3 regions of the Bacterioplanoides sp. SCSIO 12839 genome follow, and region 3 is predicted to be linked to each of the others. Evidence: predicted binding sites of a transcription regulator. Region 3 holds the regulator's gene; each other region holds the start of a gene.
The links. Region 3 encodes FNR, which switches genes on or off when oxygen is low (the NO sensors DNR and NnrR bind a similar motif). Its sites were predicted from a motif close to TTGATNTANATCAA; they were not measured.

Region 1 (5,095 bases), 380 kb from region 3:
GTGGCACTGATTGGCTTCGCTGTATTCTATGGGGTGTGTATCTTTATTAACTGGTGGTTCTACCTGCGTAAGAGTGGCGAATTCTACAATCCGTAGATAACCTTTCACTCTCGCTTATGAACTAAAAAACCCGCTTCGGCGGGTTTTTTGGTTTATTTCAACGGTACGTCTGGCTCCCACGCTCTGCGTGGTAGTCATGTCTGAATTGAGAAAACCCGAAGGTTAAAGCCTGGTGGTTTAGCTACCACGCGGAGCGTGGGAGCTAGAAAGAAATTTAGCTTGTCTGACTCCCACGCTCTGCGTGGAGTCTTGTCTGATTGAGAAAATCCGAAGGTTAAAGCCTGGTGATTTAGCTACCACGCGGAGCGTGGGAGCTAGAAAGCGGAGCGTGGGAGCTAGAAAGCGGAGCGTGGGAGCCAGAGAAGCGGACATAAAAAAGCCCCGTTTAAACGGGGCTACTCACAACCTGGCTGACGTTTCAGATGTCAGGCATCCACCAGGGCCTGTAAAATATTCGACGTTGATAACACACCCACCATCACATTTTCCCGGGTAACAAATACACGGTGAATTTTACTTTTCAGCATCAGTTTAATAACGTCATTCACCTCGGCTGTTTCTTCAACCTTAATCACATGTGGCGTCATTACCTGATTAACGGTGCAGTTTTCATCGGCTTTTTTTGCCAATGCTTCAACATCCGATTCGCTGTACTTCATACCAGAAAATTCGATATAAACATCCCGAACCATTTCTTTCTTTTGCTGCTGGCTCTGACTATCAAAGTGAATGATATCCGAGCTACTGACGACCCCCACCAGGGAGTGATCACTGGAGATGACCGGCACACCGGATATACGGTGTTTGACTAAAAAATCCGATAAGCGTTTAACAGACCATCCTTCGTAGGCGGTTAACACCTCGGTGGTCATAATATCTTTTGCGGTTAAATGACTCAGACTATCAACCATAACCTACTCCTTAATGAGTTTTTTATATTTTAAAATCGACAATAAAATTATTTAATGTCGATATAAAAATGATACAAAATAATCCATAAACTCTTACCGGCTTAACGCAACATTTGAATGAATAGATTCTGGCGAAAAGACAAAGGTGACAATTGTTCCTCGCTCACCAACACGTTCCATGCTAATGCTGCCCACTAATAATTTAGCCCGCTCTTTCATAATATCCAAACCATAATGATTTATTTTTTCCGGGCCATCGGGAATACCAACACCATCGTCTTCAACCGATACAGTGACCTGATTATTATTCTGAGTCAGTGCCACCCGAACATTTTTTCCTTTGGAGTGATGCAATGAATTTTGCAGTGCTTCTTTGGCAATTTGTAACAAGTGAATTTCTTCGTTAGGCGTGAACAATATTGATTCAACCTGATAATCCAGAGTAATGTTCATATTCGTCCGATCACTTAACTGGCTAATCGCATCTTCAAGTGCTCCTTTTAAGCCACGACCGCCAACCTGCAAGCGAAAGGTTGATAATAGCTCCCGTAACTGGCGATACGCAGAACCTAAGCCATCACGCACTTCATCAATCAGATCCTGAAAAATCGCACTATCGGCTTGTTTATCATGAGCTTTTTGCATACGCGATACCTGAATTTTCAGATACGACAAAGACTGCGCTAACGAATCGTGTAATTCCCGGGCAATAACAGTACGTTCATTTAACAGCGCAACCCGGCGGTCCTGGTGTACCTGGTTTTTCAGACTCAGACCAACGGCAATCTGATCAGCAACCGCCTGAATTAACTGGTTTTGCCAGGCTTCTAAACCGTTTTTGTATTTCATCCGCGCCACCAGCACACCGTAGTTATGCTCTTCCCGTTCAAGCGCAAAACGAACGGTGTAACAGCCCAGATCATTCGATACCAGGGTGCCGGAATGAGATAAACAGCCATCACAATTGCCTGTATAACAATTAGGGCGGTTACTGACTTCATCCACTTCCAGTAAATGAATATAAGGTGAATCAGCATCTTGTTTAGTGATACACAAATCCATATCGCCAATACCGGTAAGATTAGAAAGTTCGTCAAGAATCGGCTGAAAATCAAGATCTTCTTCGGTGGTGTTATTCGATAAACGTGAGGTGTTTAATAACAATTGCAGCGAGTCATTTGAACGTTTTAGCTGCATGGTTTTGCGGTTAACACGACCTTCCAGGTCGGCATACATCTCAGATAAGGAGTCGCTCATGGAATTAAATGCCTGAGCTAACAAGCCTAATTCGTCTTTATTATCTAACTCAACTCGCGACGTTAAATCGCCATCCCGTACCCGTCGCGCCATGGCCGTCAGTTGTGTCAGCGGTTTCTCAATATGACTGTGAATGGAGGTCATGGCGACATATACAAGAATCAGTGTGCTGAATAATGCAATGATCTGAATAATACGTAATAACTCAATTTTGGATTCTGCCGCTTGCTGATATTGCAGCACCAGAAAATCAATTTTATCAACAAAAGAGTTAACGGTATCAAACAGCTGAATTTTGGCTTGCGGGGTAAAGTTATATTGTTCCAAGGCCGGTTTTACTTCTGCTTTCCAACTCACCACCACGGTTTTATACGATTGTGCCAATACCGAATCCGGCGATACCAGATCACTGGATATTAATACCGGGTCATTCAGGATGGCTTCAAACTGCTCAAAAACCGCCTGCTGCTCCGCGATTCCGGCAGTATCTTCTGTTACTAATAATGTCGACAACATCAAATAGCTTTGTTTACGCAGCGACCCGGAAATATTAATGGCGGCAGCATCTTTGTCGGCAATTTCAGAAATAACAAATGAACTGAACATGCTGAGAACGGCCATGACCGTCATTGCCATCAGCAGTGATCCGATACGAAAAACAATGGAATTTCGGATTTTTGAAAGCATAAGAAAAACCTGCCAGATAACTCTGAAAAACATTGTATCTGCAATGCTATCCGAATAGAGCTACCCCCTCCAGAACATAGGTAATAAGTCAGCTACCTCTTTGTGGGTAGATCGCATCCCTCTAACGCAGTGATAAATCCACCATGTTGACGCACATCAAATTCACTCCTCTTTCGGGGCTCTATTTTGGTTGCACAAATCAAATAAAGCACCGTGTTATTTGCTCGCTATTCCAACCGGGTAGCTGCTTGTAGGAGAACCAATATGAGTCAATTTCTGGATCGGCTTCAGTTTTTTAAACGGAAGCAGGGGGACTTTGCCAACGGTCATGGCACCCTGACCAATGAAGACCGCCAATGGGAAGACGGTTATCGTCGTCGCTGGCAACACGATAAAGTTGTGCGTTCCACCCATGGCGTAAACTGCACCGGCTCCTGTAGCTGGAAGGTGTACGTTAAAGACGGTCTGATTACCTGGGAAACCCAGCAGACCGATTACCCACGTACCCGCCCTGATCTGCCGAACCACGAACCGCGTGGTTGTCCTCGTGGTGCCAGTTATTCCTGGTACGTTTACAGCGCTAACCGCCTGAAATATCCAAAGGTTCGTAAAGCCTTAATCAAACTGTGGCGCGAAGCAAAACAGTCTCACACTGATCCGGTAGCTGCCTGGAAGTCGATTGTTTCTGATCCGTTTAAAGCTCAGTCCTACAAGCAACAACGTGGCATGGGTGGTTTTGTTCGCTCAGACTGGAATGAAGTGAATGAAATCATCGCTGCCGCTAACGTTTACACTGCCAAAGAATTCGGCCCTGACCGTATCACTGGCTTCTCGCCTATTCCGGCAATGTCGATGGTGTCTTACGCTGCAGGCGCGCGTTACCTGTCGCTGATTGGCGGTAACTGCTTAAGCTTCTACGACTGGTACTGTGATTTACCACCCGCCTCACCACAAATCTGGGGCGAACAAACAGACGTTCCGGAATCCGCTGACTGGTACAACTCCAACTACCTGATCGTTTGGGGTTCTAACGTTCCGCAAACCCGTACACCGGACGCTCACTTCTTAACCGAAGCGCGTTACAAAGGGACTAAAACCTGTGTTGTTACGTCGGATTATTCTGAATGTTCCAAGTTTGGTGATACCTGGTTAGCACCGAAGCAAGGTACTGACGCTGCGTTAGCGATGGCCTTTGGTCACGTCATTCTGAAAGAATTCCACATCGAAAACCAAAGCGAATATTTCACTAAATATGTTCGTGAAAAAACCGACTTCCCGAATTTAGTAATGCTGGAAAAAGACAGTGACGATCCTCAAGGCAACAAATACCGCCAGGGTCGTTTCTTACGTGCAGCGGATCTGGTTGACGGCCTGGGTGAAGAAAATAACCCGGAATGGAAAACCATCGCCATTAACGAAAATAACGGTGAGCTGATTTCTCCAAACGGTTCTATCGGTTATCGCTGGGGTGAAAAAGGTAAGTGGAATACGCTGCAAAAAGACGGTAAGTCTGGCGACGAAGTTAAACTGACCTTAAGCCTGAAAGAAAGCAGTGACGAAATTGTTGCCGTTAACTTCCCTTACTTCGCGACTGCAGCCAACGAGCACGAACATAAATACTACGACCACACTGAACACGACGAAGTATTGCCACGCAATATTCCGGTGAAAAAAGTTCAGCTGGCCAACGGTGAAACCGCCTTAGTCGCTACCGTATTCGATTTAACCGTTGCTAACTATGGTGTGGATGCTGGCCACGGTGGTGACAACGTTGCTAAATCTTATGAAGACAACGTACCGTACACTCCGGCATGGCAAGAGCGAGTTACCGGCTGTAAACCCGCTGACGTTATTCGTGTAGCGCGTGAATTTGCCCGCACCGCGGACAAAACTCATGGTCGTTCGATGATTATTATCGGTGCGGCCATGAACCACTGGTACCACATGGATATGAACTACCGCGGCGTGATTAACATGCTGATGATGTGTGGTTGTATCGGTCAGTCCGGCGGTGGCTGGGCGCACTATGTCGGCCAGGAAAAATTACGCCCACAAACCGGTTGGCAACCTCTGGCGTTTGCGCTGGACTGGAACAAGCCACCACGCCATATGAACGGTACGTCGTTCTTCTACAACCACGCCAACCAGTGGCGCTACGAAAAACTGCGCATGGAAGAAGT
Region 2 (5,095 bases), 360 kb from region 3:
ATGGCAATCGCCGGATCTGGCTGGGGATGATCGGCAATCCACTTTTCCAGCGTCACTCCTTCTACCAGCTCCAGCAGGTAATACAGAAACTTTTTTTCCCGTTGAATCTGTTTTACTTCCACCAGATACGGGCTGGAAATACGTTTCCCCACCCACTCTTCCTGAATAAAGCGGTCGATATAATGATTATCACCGTCGTAGTTCAGCGATGGCGTTTTCATCACCATCACCTCACCGGATTCTGAGTCGCGTACCTTATATAACTGGCTGCGGCTACTGGCATAAATTTCACCCAGCACTTCAAAGCCATCCAGCTTCATACCCGGCTCTAACGCCGGTGGGAATGGTAATCGGGTCAGCCGGGCGTTGTAATCATCGATGTTTTCTTCATCCAGTGTATTAATCACCCCTACCGTTGCACTGATATTGTCATCACTGCCGTTTTCCAGCGCTTTTTTCACCAGATTCGCCGCCCGTGTCGAGGCTCCTCCTGGCTGGGACAGCAGGCTGACCAGCTCGTTGTCATCCATAAAACTGTGCAGGCCATCGCTGGAACAAAGCAGAATGTCATTCTCTTCCAGCGGAAACTGGTTATATTCCAGATGCAGCTGGCTATCCATGCCCACCGCCCGGGATAAAAATTCTTCGCCTTTTCTCAGGGTAACAGAGTGGTCTTCAGTCAACTGCTTAAGTTCGCCGTTGCGCAGCAGATAGACCCGGCTATCACCCACATGAAACACATGAGCCGTGCGCGACTTAATCACCACCGCACATAAGGTACATAAAAAGCCTTTGCCTTCGACTTTGTATTTCAGGCTTTTGCGAAACAAGCGGAGATTAATGGCAGAAACGATGTTTTCTGCACTGTAGCCAACACTCCAGGTATCCGGAGTGTTGTAATAATCTTCAATAAAGTTATTAACCGTACTTTCACTGGCTTCCTGGCCAGCTTCCGCGGTACTGACACCATCGGCCACTAATAAACACACACCTTTGTGTTTCAGTTGATGGTCATTATCGGGAACACATAAACCTACGGCATCTTCATTCAGGGGCTTTACCCCTTTATCGGTTGCAGCACCACAATTAACTTCAAGATTATGGCTGGTGTTTTCCATGGTTTTTTCCATATTGAGCCCCTCGACCTGAAACATTGATTAATCTTCTGAAACCGAAAAATCAGCAAAGCATTATTTTTCAGCCGCCGGATCGGACAGCACATCCCTGTGCTGGCGATCCTATCGCAACGTCCTGTTGCTGCTTTGAAAAACAATCGCTTTACTGATTTTTTCAACTTCTAAAATGATTAATTAACCAATATCAATTACATGCACAGTGCCGTCTTCGGCAACCTCTGTCATCTGCCCTTTTGGTTCATCCAGGAACATGGCTGCGAAGAAAATCACGCCTGCAGCGCCAGCAATAACCAGGAAGAAGGTGCTGTAATCAACAAAGCTTAATACCGTCAGGAACGTTACCGCACCCACATTACCGTAAGCACCTGCCATACCAGCAATCTGACCCGTCATACGACGTTTCACCAGAGGCACGATGGCAAATACCGCACCTTCACCGGCCTGCACAAAGAAGCTACAGCACATGGTGGCGATAACTGCCGCCGGGATCCACCATTCGCTGTTAATTTGTGACAGCACCAGATAACCAATGGCCAAACCACCAATCAGGAACATCAGCGATTTACGACGACCAAAATTATCAGAGAACCAACCACCGGTTGGACGCGCCACCAGATTCATAAAGGCGAAACCTGACGCTAATAAACCGGCTTTAACCGGGTCCAGACCGTCGAAGGTTTCCAGGAAGAACAATGGCAGCATCGAAACCACCGCCAGCTCAGAGCCAAAAGTCACGAAATAAGATAAATCCAGAATCGCAACCTGCTTAAAGTTGTATTTATCCGACTCAGGCACACCCGCTTTTAAGTGTTCATGATTAACGTGCCAGATCGAACGGGTTTGTACTGCAAACAGCGCGACCAGTACGCCCCACAGAATATACATAGTGCTGGTGTCAAACAGGCTGACACCCGATGGCGACAGTTTCCACGCCAGTACACCCAGAGCAACATACATAGGAACGTTCATCAGCAGGTAGAAGTACAGGTCTTTCATACTGGTTACTTCTAAACCACCGGATTTTTTCGGCTTAAAGTAAGTCGAACCTTTAGGAGTATTACGAGCGAGTCTGTAATAAATCGCACCATAAACACCAGCAATCACACCAATGCTCATTAATGCATAACGCCAGCCGTCATCACCACCGTATAACAACGCAATGGTTGGTAACGTCATCGCACCGGCAGCAGAACCAAAATTACCCCAACCACCGTAGATGCCTTCAGCAACACCGACTTGTTTCGCCGGGAACCATTCGCCCACCATGCGGATACCAATGACAAAACCCGCACCCACAAAGCCTAACAGGAAGCGGAATAACGCCAGCTGTTCATAAGTATCTGCCAACGCAAATCCAAAGCTGATCACCGAAGAGATCATCAATAAACAGGAATACACAATCCGAGGACCGTATTTATCCACCAGAATACCAATCACGATACGTGCGGGAATCGTCAGAGCGACGTTTAAAATTAACAGAGCCTTAACCTGCTGACTGCTCAGGTCAAACGCTTCTTTGATAAACGCCATTAACGGCGCATGGCTGAACCAGAGTACAAAGGTTAAGAAGAAAGCAAACCAGGTGATATGCAAGGTTTTGATTTTGGGGTCGCTGAATCTTAAAACATTCAGACTGGTGTTCTCACTCATAATTAGTCCTCACACTATGATCTCGAGAAATTTTCAGAGCCTAGTTAACGCCCGTGAGACCATGGTGTGCTTGACATGAATCAAGCAAAAAAATCATCTACTCCTTGTGCCTTGTCTCAGCAAAAACAGCTACCCCCAAGGGGGTATTCCACTGCAGGCAGGTTATTGAATTAATATAAATAACTTTTTAATGGTGGGTATTCCCGACCAGATCCAGTTTTATTTTCACAGCAACCGGGGGGCGTAATGACGGCTAACGCAAAACAAGCACTGATAATGGCAACCCTGGCTTTTGCAGCAAACTTCTCGGTCTGGACATTATTTGCAGTGCTTGGAGTTCACCTGGCACCCACCCTGGATATCAACAGCACCCAGTATGGGCTATTGGTCAGCTCACCGATTATTACCGGTGCTTTGCTGCGCCTGCCCGCGGGAATTTTATGTCAGTATTTTTCGCCTAAAAAACTGTTTGTCATTCAAATGGCTTGTTTGATTCCACCGCTGATGATGCTGAATCATATCCACAGCTTTCAGGACTACATCATTACCGGCCTGTTATTAGGCGTATCTGGCGCATCCTTCACGATAGGTATCAGTTACGTATCGACCTGGTTTGAAAGCAAACAACTGGGTACGGCCATGGGAATCTTCGGTGCTGGCAACTCCGGTGCAGCAATCACACTGTTATTAACACCACTGGTTATCGAGCACCTGGGCCTGGAAATGGTTGGCCCGGTATTTTCTCTCGGCACCATTTTTATGATCTTATTGTTTATCTGGTTAGCTCCATCCACTGAAAAAAGTGCACCGTCGCTACAGCAGCACCACAGCCAGGTTCCCATTTCAGAACATCTGAAACCACTCAAATCCGCCAATGTCTGGATATTGGGCCTGTATTATTATTTTGTGTTCGGCTCTTTTCTGGCGTTGTTGTTGTGGTTACCACAATATTATATCGACGTTTATCAACTCTCTTTATCCGAGGCAATGGCCTGGACACTGGTATTTGCAACAACCTCCAGTTTAATCCGTGCGATTGGTGGCTGGTACGCTGATCAATACGGCGGCCGCAGCGTGAACTGGAGTGTGTTCTGGATTTGCATTGTCTGCCTGTTTTTCCTCAGCTACCCACCCACCACCATGGTTATTCACGGTGTTGAGAAAGATGTACCGGTATCGTTTCAGATCAATCTGTGGTTTTTCAACCTGCTGATTCTGGTCGTTGGTTTGGCTCAGGGCTTTGGTCGGGCATCCGTTTATAAAATCATTAACGATTATTACCCCTATCAAATGGGCAGCGTTGGCGGTGCTGTTGCCATGATCGGCGCAATGGGGGGTTTTACTCTACCCATTCTTTTTGGCCTGGCAATCGACATTGGCGGCGTACATACCGCCTGCTTTATGTTGCTGTACGGGCTATGTGCCGCCTGCATGATTGTGATGTATTTTGCAATGAAGTCCGAAAAGTACAAACACCGGATGGCAGACGCATTGAACAACGACTTTCTGCTTCAGGTACGAAAAAGTAATTTAATTAAGTAGTAACAGCCGGAATTTAATTCCGTATGGAGGTATTCCTATGAAATCAGTATTTAACGACTTATTAGAGATGACCAAAAAGCAGCCAGAGCCACAACGCCTGCTGTTTTTATTTGCCCAGACAGATGACACCAAAGGCAAAATCAAAAAGCACCAGCGCGGCAGCATCAGTCCTGTAATGTGTGTTGATAAATTGCCTGAAGAGTTAAGTGATTTTGCCAGCCTGAAAAAAGAAGCCGATAGTGTGAGCAAAGATTGGGAGTTTATGTTTATTGCCGGGTTAAGTGGGGCTGATGGCAAAGCACCAAGCAGCAACGATGCAGAACCTTATCTGAATAAAATGACAAACGATTTAGCCAATGGTCAGGATTTAAGCCGTTACGTGGTCATTAATCGTGATGAGCAACCCATCGAGATCGCTCCGTTCTAATACCCTATAAATTCGACACACGTAACCTCCCTGCTTTTAAATGGGGAGGTATTCAGCTGAAATCTCCCCGTATTTACCTCCCAGAATCGTTAATTATTAAAATCTTTATCACTTAGGTTTATTGCTGTCGCTTGTCTACTACCCCTGAATTAGTAGCTGTTATCGTTCCTTGATTTCAGTCAAATTTTTATTCAACTTCCGTCTTAGTCTTGTTGCCAACCAGTTAACCCATAGAAGGCAATTGTAATGAAAAAAAGCATTCTGGCATCCGTGATTTTATCGTCTTCATTCGCAGCTGTTCCGTCCGTTCAGGCAGACGCATTAACCGATGCAATAAAAT
Region 3 (5,095 bases):
TCCGTCATGTGGCGATTGGTGCTTCCTGCTTTACCCTGATTGGTTATGGCGGTGCGATCTGGTTTGCGCCTTATATGCTGCGTAATTTTGAAATTCAGACCGGTGAACTGGGTACCTGGCTGGCGTTAGGCAGCGGTATTCTGGGTGGTTTGGGAACACTGGTGGGTGGTTATCTGGCGGATAAAAAAGGTCGTCATGATCGTCGCTGGTACACTTGGATTCCAACGGCAGCTGTGATCATTACGTTGCCTTTTTTGTACTTAACCTACACGCTGGATTCCATGTATCTGGTACTGAGCCTGTTTATGGTGCCAGCAATGATGGCGACGGTATTTATGGGGCCAAGTATTGCGATGGTGCAGGGTATGGTTGAAGCCAGAATGCGCGCCTTAGCATCGGCTGTGTTGTTCTTTACCACCAATATTATTGGTTTAGGTTTAGGGCCATTCCTGATTGGTATTGGCAGTGACATGCTGAGTGATGACTTTGGTACCCGCTCGGTTGGCTATTCGGTATTGATCGTATCCTTTGTCGCTGCGGCGGTGGGTATCTGGCAGTTTACCCGTGCCAGTCGCCATATTAATGAAGATATGCAGGCGGCACACACGAGCTGATTCGTCTGTTTTCCCTGCGTGGCTGACGCGATTTTATCGTGTCAGCCACGTTTGTTTTATGGCTGACTTACTTCAGGCTCACTTCAAAGTCTGGTTTAAATCTGTCTGCTGCCAATGTTCAAAGCTGTTATTGATACTCTCACCCTGATTCAGACGCTGCCGCTGTTGCCGGTAAGTGTCACTGGCTTGTGGTGTACAAGCGCTGTCCATAAATCCTACTTCATCCATTTTGATCGCCTGAGCAAAGTCCAGGCTGCGACCCCGGTTAATATTTCGTTTGATATAACTTAACGATAACGGGCTGCGTAAACAGAGCTGTTGCGCCAATTGATAACATTCCTGCTCCAGCGCATCTTCGTCACAGGCTTTATAAATGAGTCCGAGTTGTTCGGCTTCGTCGGCTTTCAACCGGGTTCCCAGCATGGATAACTCCATGGCTTTTGCGGTACCGGTTAAACGTGCCAGGTGATGCATGCCACCGGAGCCGGGAATCAGACCAATCAGCGATTCGATTTGGCCTAAATGGTATTCTCCACGGGCCATTAAGCGGAAGTCACAAGCTAATGCCAGCTCCATTCCATAACCCTGAGTGTTACCAGCCAACATAGCAATCACCGGTTTACGGCTCTGTCTTAAGCGTAATAAAAACCGATTCACCCGGGCGTAGGTGATGGTGCCCTGCAGTAAGGTATTGTGCGTGGCTTTATCCAATATGCGCTGAGTACTGGCCCTGTGATCAAGCCGAATTAGCTGACGCGACAGCGCCATCGACAGCCGAAGTGTTGCCGGAAACAACCGTTTCAGCCAAGGCTTGAGTTTCATCGGCAGTTCCAGCACCTGATTGATTTCATCCAGTGAGTAGTGGGTAATAAAATAACCCGGCTGCTGATTTTTAAGAACGATGGCACGTACTTGAGGATCATCTTCTGCCTTGAGAAAAGCGTGTTGAATCTGCTCCAGCAATTCAACCGTCATGTAATGCTGGTCGGGATTGCTAAAGCAAATAGTGGCAATTTGTTGCTCAACTGTCAGGGTTGCCTGGCAACTCATAAACAGGCCTCAGTGGGAATGAATGATTATTATCGGGCTGCATAAAGTACATAAAAAAAGCGCCAGGATACAATCCGGGCGCTTTTGATAAGCTGTTATTCTGGTGAGGCAATAATAAAACGGCTTATTCTTCTTCTGTGGCATGGCCACATTCTTCTTCGGACAATAATCCGGCCATTTCTTTTAACAGATCCAGATCTTGCAGAATAATTTCTTTGCCCTGAGTTTCGATCAGTCCGTTTTTCTGGAAACGAGTAAATACACGGCTGATGGTTTCTACTGCCAGGCCAAGATGGTTACTGATATCAACACGAGACATTGGTAGGCGGAAGTGAGTCGCCGAGAAGCCACGACGGGCATAACGAGTGGAAATATCCATCAAGAAGGAGGCTACACGCTCTTCAGCATTCTTTTTGCTCAGCAGCAGCATCATGTTCTGGTCGTGACGGATTTCAGTACCCATGGTGCGCATCAGCTGCTTACGCAGGTCGGGCAATTCATCGGCCAGTTCATCCAGCTGAGTCAGCGGAATTTCACAGACGGTTGTGGTTTCCAGTGCTTTGGCGGATAACGGATAGTATTCGTTGTTATAGCCAGCCAGGCCAACCAGCTCACTGGCCAGATGGAAACCGGTAATTTGTTCTTCGCCGTTAGAAGCCAAGGTATAGGTCTTTAATGCGCCGGTACGAACGGCAAATACGGATTGAAACGCTTCGCCCTGTTGAAATAACAGCTGGCCTTTCTGAATCGGGCGACCACGACGAATGATATCGTCAAGGCGTTCCATGTCAGTGTCATTCAGTGACAATGGCAGACACAGCGCATTCAGCGAGCAGGTCTGGCAATGAGGTTGAGTGCCACGCAATGGGGTTGATACAGAGGATGGTTTCATAAATAAAGCCTGCAACGATAATCCCATGATGGGACTGCTGTGAAAAACTGGGTCTATGTTCCTAGTGATAGGCTTATCTGTCAAGAACAGGAAGCCAAATAGAAACCAGTGTCCAGAGTCCAAAAATGATGAGCGATAGTCCGGCTAGTTGCCGCGTCAGTTGATGATTTAACCAACGGCTGAGCGTGGCTGTAGCCAGCCCGCCGGCAAATAATGCGGGTAGAGTGCCCAGGCCAAAGGTGGCCATGGTTAAAGCGCCCAGCAATGGATCACCATTAGCGGCTACCCAGCTCAGCGTGCTGTAGATCAGGCCACAAGGCAACCAGCCCCATAACATGCCCAGAGCGATCCGGGAGCGCAGCGATGATTGGGTCATCAGCTTTCCGGCCGAGGGTTGTAAACGCTTCCATAACCCTTGTCCAAGTTGCTCAATGCGGGTTAGCCAGCTGGCCCACCGGGCAACGTAAAGCCCCATCAGTATCAGCATGACGCCGGCGAGTGAGCGCAGCGACAGCATCAGTCCATCGTGTAACTGTTGCAGCCACAGGCCTAAGAATCCGACGATGAGTCCTGCAAAGGTGTAAGACGAAATGCGTCCGATGTTAAACGCCAGCAGGGTGGCAACTTTACTGTGTGTTTCGTTAGCGGCGGCTCCGGTTGCAGCAGCAATGCCACCGCACATGACCAGGCAATGGCTTGCGCCAAATAAGCCCAGCAATAGCGCGGTGATGAGCGAAAGAGGTTCATTCATACTAACGCTCAGTGGTTGTCTGAAGAGTCTTTCGAGGAATCTTTCTGGCGGGGCAAATCGTCGTCGTCATCAAACAGGATTTTATGAGCGGGAGAGTCCATATCATCAAACTGCCCGCTTTTAACGGCCCAAAAGAAAATACCAATCGCAATCGCCAGCAGAAGCAAAGATAAAGGTACCAGAACGTAAATGATATCCATGGCTTATTTCTCCCGGATAAGACGACCAATGCGCGTCAGGCGCAGGGCATTGGTAACAACAATCAATGAACTTAATGACATGCCAATGGCCGCCGCCCAAGGGGGAACCAGTCCGGCGGCAGCAATGGGTAATGCCACCAGATTATACCCCAGTGCCCAGCCAATGTTCTGGCGAATATTGCGGCGGGTAGCCACCGCGCCATCGAGAGCCGCAAGAATCACTTCCAGGCGGCCATTGGTGAGCACCGTATCGGCATTGGTTTTTGCCAAATCAGTGGCTTCGTTCACTGCGAGTGAAATATCGGCACCGGCCAGAACCGGAACATCGTTTATACCGTCACCAGCCATTAAAATGCGCTCACCTTGTTGTTGCCATTGGCTGACTTGCTGCAACTTTTCTTCTGGTGAAACGCCCGTGCGTAATTCATCAATACCCAGTTCGGTGGCAATCCGTTCGCCGGAACCGCTGGGGTCGCCGGTTAATAACGCCGTTTTAATACCACGCTGACGTAACCCAGCTAACAACCGATAGGCGGATTTGCGCAATGAGTCGTTCACCTGAATCCAGCCCAGCGGCTGTTGCTCATCTGCCAGCAATAACCACTGGCCTTCGCTGTCTTCTGGTTGCTGCAGCGGTTGGTTTGAGGTGAAAGCCGGCTGATTTGAGACAAAGGCAAGATGCCCCAGTTTATAACGCTGGCCTGCAATGGTGCCCTGGATGCCCTGAGCCGGAATCTGTTCGATATCGGTGGCACTATTTGCCGGTTCAATCTGCTGAAACGCTCGTGCAATCGGATGAGTCGAATGTTGTTCCAGTGCGGCAGCCAGTTCCAGCACCCCTTGTTCTGTTTGCTGGTTAAGAGGGATGACCTGCTCAATCGACAGTTTCCCCTGAGTCAGGGTGCCGGTTTTATCAAACACAACACGATCAACCTGAGTCAGGGTTTCTAATACATGGCCTTTGCTGATAAGCAATCCGGCTTCGCGTAATGCTGCAGTGGCTGCGGTCAGGGCAGTGGGTGTCGCCAAGGAGAGGGCGCATGGGCAAGTCACCACCAAAACGGATAGCGCAATAAAAAACGCATGATCATCGCCTTGCCAGGCCCAGAAGCCAAACACACTGCCGGAGATCAGTAACACGGCTGCAACAAAATGGCTGGCAACCTTGTCGGCCAGTAAAGCAACCCGTGGTTTTTCCTGTTGGGCACGATCCATCAGACGCATAATCGTTGATAGCTGTGCTTCAGCACCGGTGGCCGTCACTTTCATCTGCATCGGGTTTTCAACGTTGAAGGTGCCGCCGATCAGAGAATCACCAGCAGACTTGGTGATTGGCATGTACTCACCGGTCAGTGCGGCTTCATCCACCGAGCTCTGACCATCCACAACAAGGCCGTCAGCAGGGATGGCGTGGCCGGGTTTCAGGCGCAGAATATCGCCCACCTGAATCTCTTCGCTACTGATGACTTCGTCGTCTTGGCCCGGCACTACCTTTAACGCCACATTTGGCAATAAGGTCATCAGGTTGTTACCGGCTTTGCCCATGCGGTGACGGGCGCGCATTTCCAGAAAACGGCCGAGCAGCAGG

Region 1: a site for FNR is predicted at 3,062-3,075, ahead of KFF03_RS05255 (nitrate reductase subunit alpha). Genes of this name have one in related genera too.
Region 2: a site for FNR is predicted at 2,857-2,870, ahead of KFF03_RS05320 (nitrate/nitrite transporter). Genes of this name have one in related genera too.

What each region holds. Positions count from the first base shown of each region.
Region 1 covers NZ_CP073745.1:1,122,257-1,127,351, reverse strand. The annotation lists gene KFF03_RS05270 (MFS transporter) at 1-96, shown strand, start outside; gene KFF03_RS05265 (CBS domain-containing protein) at 486-971, opposite strand; gene KFF03_RS05260 (HAMP domain-containing protein) at 1,065-2,915, opposite strand; gene KFF03_RS05255 (nitrate reductase subunit alpha) at 3,180-5,095, shown strand, end outside.
Region 2 covers NZ_CP073745.1:1,138,256-1,143,350, reverse strand. The annotation lists gene KFF03_RS05330 (bifunctional protein-serine/threonine kinase/phosphatase) at 1-1,130, opposite strand, end outside; gene KFF03_RS05325 (NarK family nitrate/nitrite MFS transporter) at 1,311-2,786, opposite strand; gene KFF03_RS05320 (nitrate/nitrite transporter) at 3,033-4,328, shown strand; gene KFF03_RS05315 (ribonucleotide reductase subunit alpha) at 4,366-4,755, shown strand; gene KFF03_RS05310 (hypothetical protein) at 5,002-5,095, shown strand, end outside.
Region 3 covers NZ_CP073745.1:1,499,366-1,504,460, forward strand. The annotation lists gene KFF03_RS07000 (MFS transporter) at 1-614, shown strand, start outside; gene KFF03_RS07005 (enoyl-CoA hydratase/isomerase family protein) at 693-1,664, opposite strand; gene fnr (fumarate/nitrate reduction transcriptional regulator Fnr) at 1,789-2,556, opposite strand; gene KFF03_RS07015 (sulfite exporter TauE/SafE family protein) at 2,630-3,307, opposite strand; gene ccoS (cbb3-type cytochrome oxidase assembly protein CcoS) at 3,316-3,507, opposite strand; gene KFF03_RS07025 (heavy metal translocating P-type ATPase) at 3,511-5,095, opposite strand, start outside.